4 regions of the Virgibacillus siamensis genome follow, and region 4 is predicted to be linked to each of the others. Evidence: riboswitches for the same ligand, from Rfam matches in the RefSeq annotation. Region 4 holds a riboswitch; each other region holds the start of a gene.
The links. Region 4 has a riboswitch for S-adenosylmethionine ahead of ssuE (NADPH-dependent FMN reductase). Riboswitches for the same ligand answer to the same signal wherever they lie in the genome.
Positions count from the first base shown of each region.

Region 1: it holds a riboswitch for S-adenosylmethionine, as region 4 does, so the genes downstream of both, B1K71_RS17945 (PLP-dependent aspartate aminotransferase family protein) here and ssuE (NADPH-dependent FMN reductase) in region 4, are expected to answer to the same signal.
Region 2: it holds a riboswitch for S-adenosylmethionine, as region 4 does, so the genes downstream of both, B1K71_RS15305 (LLM class flavin-dependent oxidoreductase) here and ssuE (NADPH-dependent FMN reductase) in region 4, are expected to answer to the same signal.
Region 3: it holds a riboswitch for S-adenosylmethionine, as region 4 does, so the genes downstream of both, metK (methionine adenosyltransferase) here and ssuE (NADPH-dependent FMN reductase) in region 4, are expected to answer to the same signal.

Region 1 covers NZ_FUIH01000007.1:2,946,147-2,948,354, reverse strand. Annotated here, with positions in the region: gene B1K71_RS17945 (PLP-dependent aspartate aminotransferase family protein) at 1-1,061, opposite strand, end outside; SAM riboswitch class I at 1,151-1,264, opposite strand; gene rarD (EamA family transporter RarD) at 1,345-2,208, opposite strand, start outside.
Region 2 covers NZ_FUIH01000007.1:2,312,447-2,314,654, reverse strand. Annotated here, with positions in the region: gene B1K71_RS15310 (ABC transporter permease) at 1-713, shown strand, start outside; SAM riboswitch class I at 852-960, shown strand; gene B1K71_RS15305 (LLM class flavin-dependent oxidoreductase) at 1,174-2,208, shown strand, end outside.
Region 3 covers NZ_FUIH01000007.1:1,799,799-1,802,006, forward strand. Annotated here, with positions in the region: gene metK (methionine adenosyltransferase) at 1-1,153, opposite strand, end outside; SAM riboswitch class I at 1,286-1,393, opposite strand; gene pckA (phosphoenolpyruvate carboxykinase (ATP)) at 1,600-2,208, shown strand, end outside.
Region 4 covers NZ_FUIH01000006.1:1,601-3,808, forward strand. Annotated here, with positions in the region: gene B1K71_RS20320 (TasA family protein) at 20-139, shown strand; gene B1K71_RS00870 (TasA family protein) at 105-566, shown strand; SAM riboswitch class I at 685-792, shown strand; gene ssuE (NADPH-dependent FMN reductase) at 904-1,443, shown strand; gene B1K71_RS00880 (LLM class flavin-dependent oxidoreductase) at 1,472-2,208, shown strand, end outside.

The DNA of each region.
Region 1 (2,208 bases), on a different contig from region 4:
CCGGCATCGCGTCCGCCTTTAATGCCAAATGTAATAACGGATCCATACCCATTTTGCAAATATTTCTGTGCAGCCTGATGGGATGGATGATCTTTCAATCCCGGGTAATTTACCCATTCAACAGCTGGGTGGTTTTGCAGGAATGCCGCAACTTCCTCGGCATTTTGATTATGACGTTCAACTCTCAGGTGCAGTGTTTCAAGTCCTTGCAATAAAAGGAATGCATTCTGCGGACTGATACATGCGCCGATATCGCGAAGCAGTTGTACACGCAGTTTGGTGGCAAAAGCAACCGGTCCAAGATCAGCGAATTTTATGCCATTATAACTTTCATCCGGTTCTGTGAAACCAGGGAATTTTCCTTTAGTCCAGTCAAACCTGCCACCGTCAATTGCGACGCCGCCGATAGCTGTACCATGACCGCCAATCCATTTTGTTGCCGAGTGGACTACAATATCTGCACCCCATGCCAGTGGTTTTGTAACATATGGTGTAGCAAACGTGTTGTCAATAATCAGTGGAATATCATTGGCATGCGCAATTTCTGCAATTTTTTCGACCTCCAGAACGTTCAGACTTGGATTCGTAATTATTTCACCGAAGATGGCTTTTGTTTTCGGTGTTATTGCATTGCGGATCTGATCCAAATCTGTTCCATCGACAAATTTTACGTCAATCCCGTATCGTGGCAGTGTATTGGCGAATAAATTATACGTTCCGCCGTATAAATTGCTGTCGGCAATGATTTCATCACCGCTGCCGGCGATATTTAAAATGGAAAGGGTAATCGCAGCCATACCGGATGAAGTGGCAACTGCGGCTGACCCGTCTTCCAGTAATGCAATCCGCTGCTCGAATGCATCAACGGTCGGGTTCATAATCCTGCTATAGATATTACCGGGTTCCTGCAGACCAAACAGATTTTGTGCGTGCTCTGTATCGCGAAATACATAGGAAGTAGTTTGATAGATTGGAACTGCACGGGATCCTGTTGTCGGATCAGGCTCCTGTCCACCGTGAAGCAGATTTGTTTCCTGGTTGAAAAGTTGATAATTTGACATGAATAATTCCTCCTTTGAATTTTATCTGGAGAAAGAGGGTAAATAAAAAGCCCTCTTCCTAAGAAGAGGGCGTGTATGTAACGGACCTCCTCTTATCTTCCAGATCGTAATTGACCTGTAGGATTTAGCACCTTACTAAGCACGCATGCTTTTAGGTTGCCGGGCTTCACAGGGCCTATTCCCTCCGCCGCTCTTGATAAGAGATGAAATTGTAAATTCAATTAATTTAATGAACATTATATACATGATTCGTTCGGTACGTCAACATATTTTTAAAAAAATTTTATAATTCTTTCTGGCGAACCGTTTTTTTATGCCGGGATGATGCCATGTAAATGATCAGCGCCACCCAGATAAATACAAATGAAATCAGATGTGCCTGTGTAAATGTTTCATGATACAGGAAGACGCCAAGAATTAGCATTAGCGTTGGTGCGATGTATTGCAAAAACCCGACCATGGAAAGCGGGATCCGTTTAGCACCGGCAGCAAACAGCAGAAGCGGGATGGCAGTGGCGACACCCGCACCGAACAACAGGGCACCGCTTCCGGAAAACATTGTCGCCGGTGACAGCGTACTGTCCGGAATGAATATTAAATACAGCAGTGCAATTGGTGTTACGAGCATCGTTTCGATTGTCAACCCGAACATGGCGCTGACATCGACCATTTTTTTCAACAGTCCGTACAGGCCAAAACTGAAGGCCAGTACAAGTGAGACCCATGGGAAAACACCGAAACTGATCGTTAGATTGATGACCCCGATTGCTGCAAGAATGAATGAGATTAATTGCCGCCTGCTAAGCGACTCTTTCAGTACAAGCATACCAAGCAAAATACTGACCAGCGGGTTTATGTAATAACCGAGGCTTGCCTGGACAACATGGTCACTGTTCACTGCCCAGATAAACGTCAGCCAGTTGATGCTGATAATGACCGAAGCTGCTGAAATACCAATAAGCTTCTTTTTATCATGGAAAATGATGCTGCATTCCTTCAAAAATGGCTTAAGCTTTCCCGATGCCAGTACGATGATAACCATAAAAATAAATGACCATAAAATGCGGTGTGCCAATATTTCGTCAGCGGGAACATCCTGGACCAGTTTCCAGTAAATCGGCAGAAACCCCCAAAGCGTGTAAGCAAC
Region 2 (2,208 bases), on a different contig from region 4:
AATTGGATCAGGCAGATAAGCTATTACAGGCACCTTCGGCAGAGCATTGGTTTGGTACGGATGCATTTGGACGCGATATTTTAAGCAGGATGATGTATGGTGCCGGGATTTCACTGTGGATTGGTTTCTCATCCGTCATTGGTTCAGTTGTTGTCGGTTCTTTTTTGGGGCTAATTGCAGGATACTATGGACGATTTTGGGATATGATTATTTCAAGGTTGTTTGATATTATGATGGCTTTTCCAAGTATTTTGCTTGCAATCGCCATTGTTGCAATGCTTGGACCTTCTTTGCAAAATGCGTTAATAGCGATTGCATTGGTTAATGTGCCTGTATTTGGGCGACTTGTACGATCAAAAGTCATGACATTAAAGGAAGAAGAATATGTCCAAGCTGCCCGTTCAATCGGCATGCGGGATGCGCGGATTTTATTTTATCACGTATTACCGAATAGTCTTGCTCCTATTATTGTGCAGGGGACATTAAGTGTTGCGACAGCTATTTTGGATGCTGCTGCATTGGGATTTTTGGGAATGGGGGCGCAACCGCCTGAACCGGAATGGGGGAGAATGCTGGCAGATGCAAAAAATCATATACAAGGTGCGTCATGGACTGTTATTTTTCCGGGGATTGCAATTATGCTGACAGTGCTCGGGTTTAATTTAATGGGCGATGGACTGCGGGATGCACTGGATCCGCGAATGAAAAACTGACTGGTTTGAATTGCGGATCATGTAAAATGGATTCTACAGGATAATCGGGATTAAGCTTAAGGTCCTAATATTTCCAAAACATGTTGACAAATCATTATTCTGTGATAACATAATTAAAAATTAAATAATTTTGAGTACTTCTTATCAAGAGAGAGGGAGGGACTGACCCTGTGAACTCTCGGCAACCAGCTTTTTATTAAGCATGGTGCCAAATTCAGAGGAATGGATAGCATTCCGGAGATGAGAAGGCGTCGACAAAATGTATCGTTGTTTTGTAAACCCTTCTCTATTTTTTGGAGAAGGGTTTTTTGCATTCAAGCAGAAAGGGGAGAGGATTCCAATGAAGGTTTAAATATCAAAAGTATTAACAGAACAAGCCTCATCTGTAATGCCTTGCATACTTAAATCCAAGTTTTCCAATTTGATAACTTTAATTAAAAATCAATTTAGGAGTGATTTTATGAAAAAGCAAATCCATTTAAATGGTTTTATCCAAAATTCACCTTCACCACATTCAACAGGATTGTGGAAATACGAAAAAGATCAGGGTATCCATCACAATCAATTATCTTACTGGACGGAAACTGCAAAAATACTGGAACGTGGAAAGTTTGATGCACTATTTATTGCCGATGTATTGGGGACCTACAGTGTTTATAAAAACAGTCATAAACCGGCTGCACAGCATGCTGTACAATTACCTGCTCATGATCCGCTGATTCCGATTTCCGCTATGGCAGCCGTTACAGAACACTTAGGTTTTGCGCCTACAATATCAGCAACATATGCACAGCCATATGCTTTAGCACGGCAGCTGTCCACACTTGATCATCTGACGGAAGGGCGTGTTGCATGGAATGTTGTGACATCATATTTGGAAAGTGAAGCGGTTAACCTTGGTCTGTCAGGACGCCTTCAGCACGATTTGCGCTATGATCGGGCGGATGAATTTTTGGAAGTTGTTTATAAGTTATGGGAACACAGCTGGGATGATCATGCAGTTATACACGATAAAGAAAAGGACAGTTTCGCAGACCCCGATAAGGTAGATTTGATTCATCATCAGGGAAGATTTTTCGATGTGCCCGGACCACATTTGGTGGAACCATCCCCGCAGCGTACACCCGTTCTTTTCCAGGCAGGGGCTTCGCCAAGGGGACGAAATTTTGCTGCAAAACATGCAGAGGCTGTCTTTACTAAAAATCATTCACTGGATGCTTTGCGGCAATATTCCGCTGATTTACGGGACCGTACGGAAGAACAGGGCAGAGAACCCGGTAACGTACTTATTTTCCCGATGATTCTGCCGATTATCGGTTCGACAGAGGAAGCGGCATATGCTAAATATGAGGAACTTACGAATCAGGTTAGTTATGAAGGAACACTATCCCTGTTATCCGGACATACCGGGATTGACTTTTCTACATATGATCCCGATCAGTATATCGAGGATATGGAAACAGAGGCGGTTCAGGGAAATCTCGATATGTATGCA
Region 3 (2,208 bases), on a different contig from region 4:
CCCATGGAAATAATATATCTGTTCTGCCGAAGTGTCCGTATGCGGCTGTTTTTTTATAGATTGGACGCTGCAAATCCAACATCCGGATGATTCCAGCCGGCCGCAGATCAAAAATCTTTCTAGTTGCTTTTTCCATTTCAGATTCAGCAACAGTACCGGTTCCAAATGTGTTAATGGAGATTGAAACCGGCTCTGCTACACCAATCGCATATGCCAGCTGCACTTCACACGTTTTCGCCAGTCCTGCAGCAACGATATTTTTGGCCACATAACGGGCTGCATATGCAGCAGAGCGATCAACTTTGGTTGAATCCTTACCACTGAAAGCACCACCACCGTGTCTTGCATATCCACCATACGTATCCACAATGATTTTGCGCCCGGTTAAGCCGGCATCCCCCTGTGGACCACCGATCACAAACCGGCCCGTTGGATTGATAAAGAATTTTGTTGATTCATCAAGCAGATTCGCTGGAACAATCGGACGTATAACATGTTCAATTAAATCTTTTTCAATTTGTTCGGTCGAAATGTCCTGATGATGCTGCGTGGAAATAACAATCGTATTGACTTTAACCGGTTGATTATTTTCATCATATTCTACCGTAACCTGTGTTTTACCATCAGGTCGCAAATAATCCAATATATGATCTTTCCGGACATCTGCCAGCCGCTTTGACAATTTATGCGCAAGTGAAATCGGCAATGGCATTAATTCCTCTGTTTCATCACAGGCAAAACCAAACATCAAACCTTGGTCCCCTGCACCAATAGAAGCAATTTCTTCATCGGTTTTATTCCCTTGTCTTGTCTCATATGCCGTATCAACCCCGCCGGCAATATCAGCTGACTGTTCATCGATAGCAGTCAGTACAGCACATGTTTCAGCATCAAATCCGAATTTTGCCCGCGTATACCCAATATCTTTGATAGTCTGGCGCACAATTGCAGGAATATCTACATATGTAGTAGTAGAAATTTCCCCGGATACCAATACTAATCCTGTAGTAACAGTTGTTTCGCATGCGACCCTTGCATTAGGATCATTTTTTAATATTTCATCCAAAATGGCATCTGATATTTGATCACAAATCTTGTCCGGATGACCTTCTGTAACCGATTCAGATGTAAACAAACGACGATTTGCAGTCATATGACTAAATCCTCCCCTAAAATAGATGGTACGGAAATCTGTCTATTCAGTGTATGATTATGTTTTAATAAGGTTAGAAAAAATAAAAAAACCTTTCCCGTAATCATGAGGAAAGGAATGTGCAGCCTTTCGCTCTTATTGTCCAAGGATAAATCCTTGCTTCAGGTTAGCACCTTTTCACATAACGTGACGGTTGCTGGGCTTCATGGGGTCTGTCCCTCCACCGACTCTGAATAAGAGAGTTTCCGCTCGAAATTCAGCTTAACGGAATAGCGCCGTCATGTCAACTCTTAACGTGTGTACACATTTGACAATAAAATTTCATATAATTATTCGTATAATTAGTATGGACTAATCTTGTGAATGTGTTATACTAAATAAACAGATTTACACGATGAATCAAATGCATGTCAATTAAAAATCCATCAAAAAGGTAGGTATCACATATGAACGCGGTGGAACAATCAAAACTTATCAAAGAATTGCTTTCTCATCACAACTTGCAAAATAATCTCTCCGTGCCACAGCTCGTTGAGAAAATATTATCACGCGGTGAGGGAACATTGTCCGCCACAGGTGCTATTCGCGCTACTACCGGTAAATATACCGGACGCTCCCCTAAAGACAAGTTTATCGTACGGGATGAAACAACACAGGATGTTATTGACTGGGGATTGGTCAACCAAGAAATTGACGAAGCTTCCTTTGATAACCTGTACGAAAAAGTGATTGCATATTTAAAAAAGAAAGATGAGCTATACCATTTTAAAGGCTATGCCGGTGCCGATAAAAATTATCGTCTCCCCATTCAGGTTTTTAATGAATATGCATGGCATAACTTATTTTCCAGACAATTGTTTATTGAACCGACAGAGGAAGAAGTAGAATCGCATCAATCAGAATTCACTATCGTATCTGCTCCTACATACAAGGCAGATCCGAAAGTGGACGGAACAAATTCCGAAACATTTATACTTGTTTCATTCAAAAAGCGCACCATTTTGATCGGGGGCACGGAATACGCCGGGGAAATCAAGAAATCCATCTTTTCCGTG
Region 4 (2,208 bases):
GGGATCATTTCGGCTGCACTTGGGCTCAGCCTTATCGGGGGGAGGAACGTACGTGTATTTTAGCGATTCAGAAAAAACCAACAATACCATTCGCGGCAGGAACTATGGAATTAACGTTCAACCAACCTGCCGGAAATGATGAAAATGTTATTTTTAATCTGGATAACATAAAGCCGGGAGACACACAGGAACAGTCATTTAGTATTCAGAATACCGGGACACTTAATTTCTCAAAAGTAATGTTGGATACAGACTATAAAGTGAATGATGCCAAAGGTGATAATACGTTGAACTTTGGGAAGCACATTCGGGTAGAGTTATTCTATAATACAAGCAAAGGGAAGAAACTCATCACAAAAACGACTCTAAATCAACTAAAAAGGGATGGTCCCATTGATGTGATTGGTGGGGATGGTCTTCCCGCGGATCAAAATGGCCACTATGAAAATTTTTATGTTGATATCTCATTTGTGGATAATGGCGAGGATCAGAATCAATTCCAGGGTGACTCCCTGAAACTTAACTGGACGTTTACTGCGGAACAAGAAGATGGGGAAGAAATTTAACGACATTTGACTTTTATATGAACAATAGATGGGAAATTTATGTTGATTTGCATCTTTTTTCAAAAACCCACTTGATTTATCAGACTAATAGGAATATAATGTACTGCAACAATAAAATATCTTATCAAGAGAAGCTGAGGGATCTGGCCCTGTGAAGCTTCAGCAACCTCTGACACTGTCAGGATGGTGCTAAATCCAGCAAGATTAATTTCTTGGGAGATAAGAGCGGAATCGAATAACCGTCAGCAACCCTCTTTTCTTATCCAAGGAAAGGGGGTTTTTTAACAGAATTTGGCAAAACCATTAAAATGAATTTTATGAGGAAAGGATGATCATTATGGGTGAAATTGTTGTATTGTCGGGCAGTCCTTCTGCCGCTTCAAGATCGGATAGTGTACTAAGGTATATGGGTGATTTGCTAATCCAAAAACATTTTACGGTATCACATCTCTCTGTCAGAGATTTACCATATGAAGATCTTTTTACGGGAAACTGGGAAAGCCCGGCTATCCGGGATATCGCATTGATGATTCGGAATGCCAGTGGTGTTATCGTTGGATCGCCTGTGTACAAAGGAGCCTATTCAGGCGTGCTGAAGGCATTATTGGATGTTTTGCCGCGGGATGTGCTGCAGCATACACCTGTTCTTCCTGTAATGACCGGTGGGAGTGCTTCACATTTGCTGGCAATTGAATACACATTAAAACCCGTGCTTGCGACATTAAAAGGGCATAATCTGAAAGGTCTTTATTTATTAGATGATCAAATTGACAAACATAGGAACAATCCGATTATTGAAGATGCAATTTTGGAACGGACGGAGAAACAGTTATACTATTTTGCGGATTTAGTAAAAGGAACAGTTGTTTGGAATTAAGCTATCTAAAACAGAAAGGGGTAACTGTATGACGAAGAAACGAATTTTTTTAAATGCATTTGATATGAATTGTGCGGGGCATCAATCCCCGGGATTATGGACACATCCTGATGATGAGTCACATCGTTATAAGGACAGCAGTTATTGGATTGAACTTGCCAAGCTGTTAGAGAAGGGAAGGTTTGATGCGGTGTTTATCGCGGATGTTCTTGGCACATATGATGTTTATCGAGGTTCCAGGGATGCAGCTGTCCGGCAAGGGGCCCAGGCGCCGGTGAATGATCCGCTGCTGGTTGTTCCGTTAATGGCCGCCGTTACGAATCATCTTGGATTTGGGGTTACATCTTCGGTTACACATGAGCATCCTTATCTGTTTGCCCGCCGGATGACAACGTTAGACCATTTAACAAATGGACGTGTCGGCTGGAATATAGTTACATCTTATTTGAAAAGTGCAGCGGTCAACATGGGCAGGGCCGGTCAGATTAAACATGATGAACGGTACGATATTGCAGAAGAATATGTGGATGTTTGTTACAAACTGTGGGAGGCGAGCTGGGAAGCGGATGCGGTTCAGCTGGATAAAGGAAATGGCATCTATACGGATCCGGATAAGGTTCATGATATCAGGCATGAAGGAAAATATTATAAAGTCCCGGGTGCCCATTTATCTGAACCATCCAAACAGAGAACACCGGTGTTGTATCAGGCTGGTGCGTCACCAAAGGGAAGAGCATTTGCCTCAAAGCATGCTGAATTGGTGTT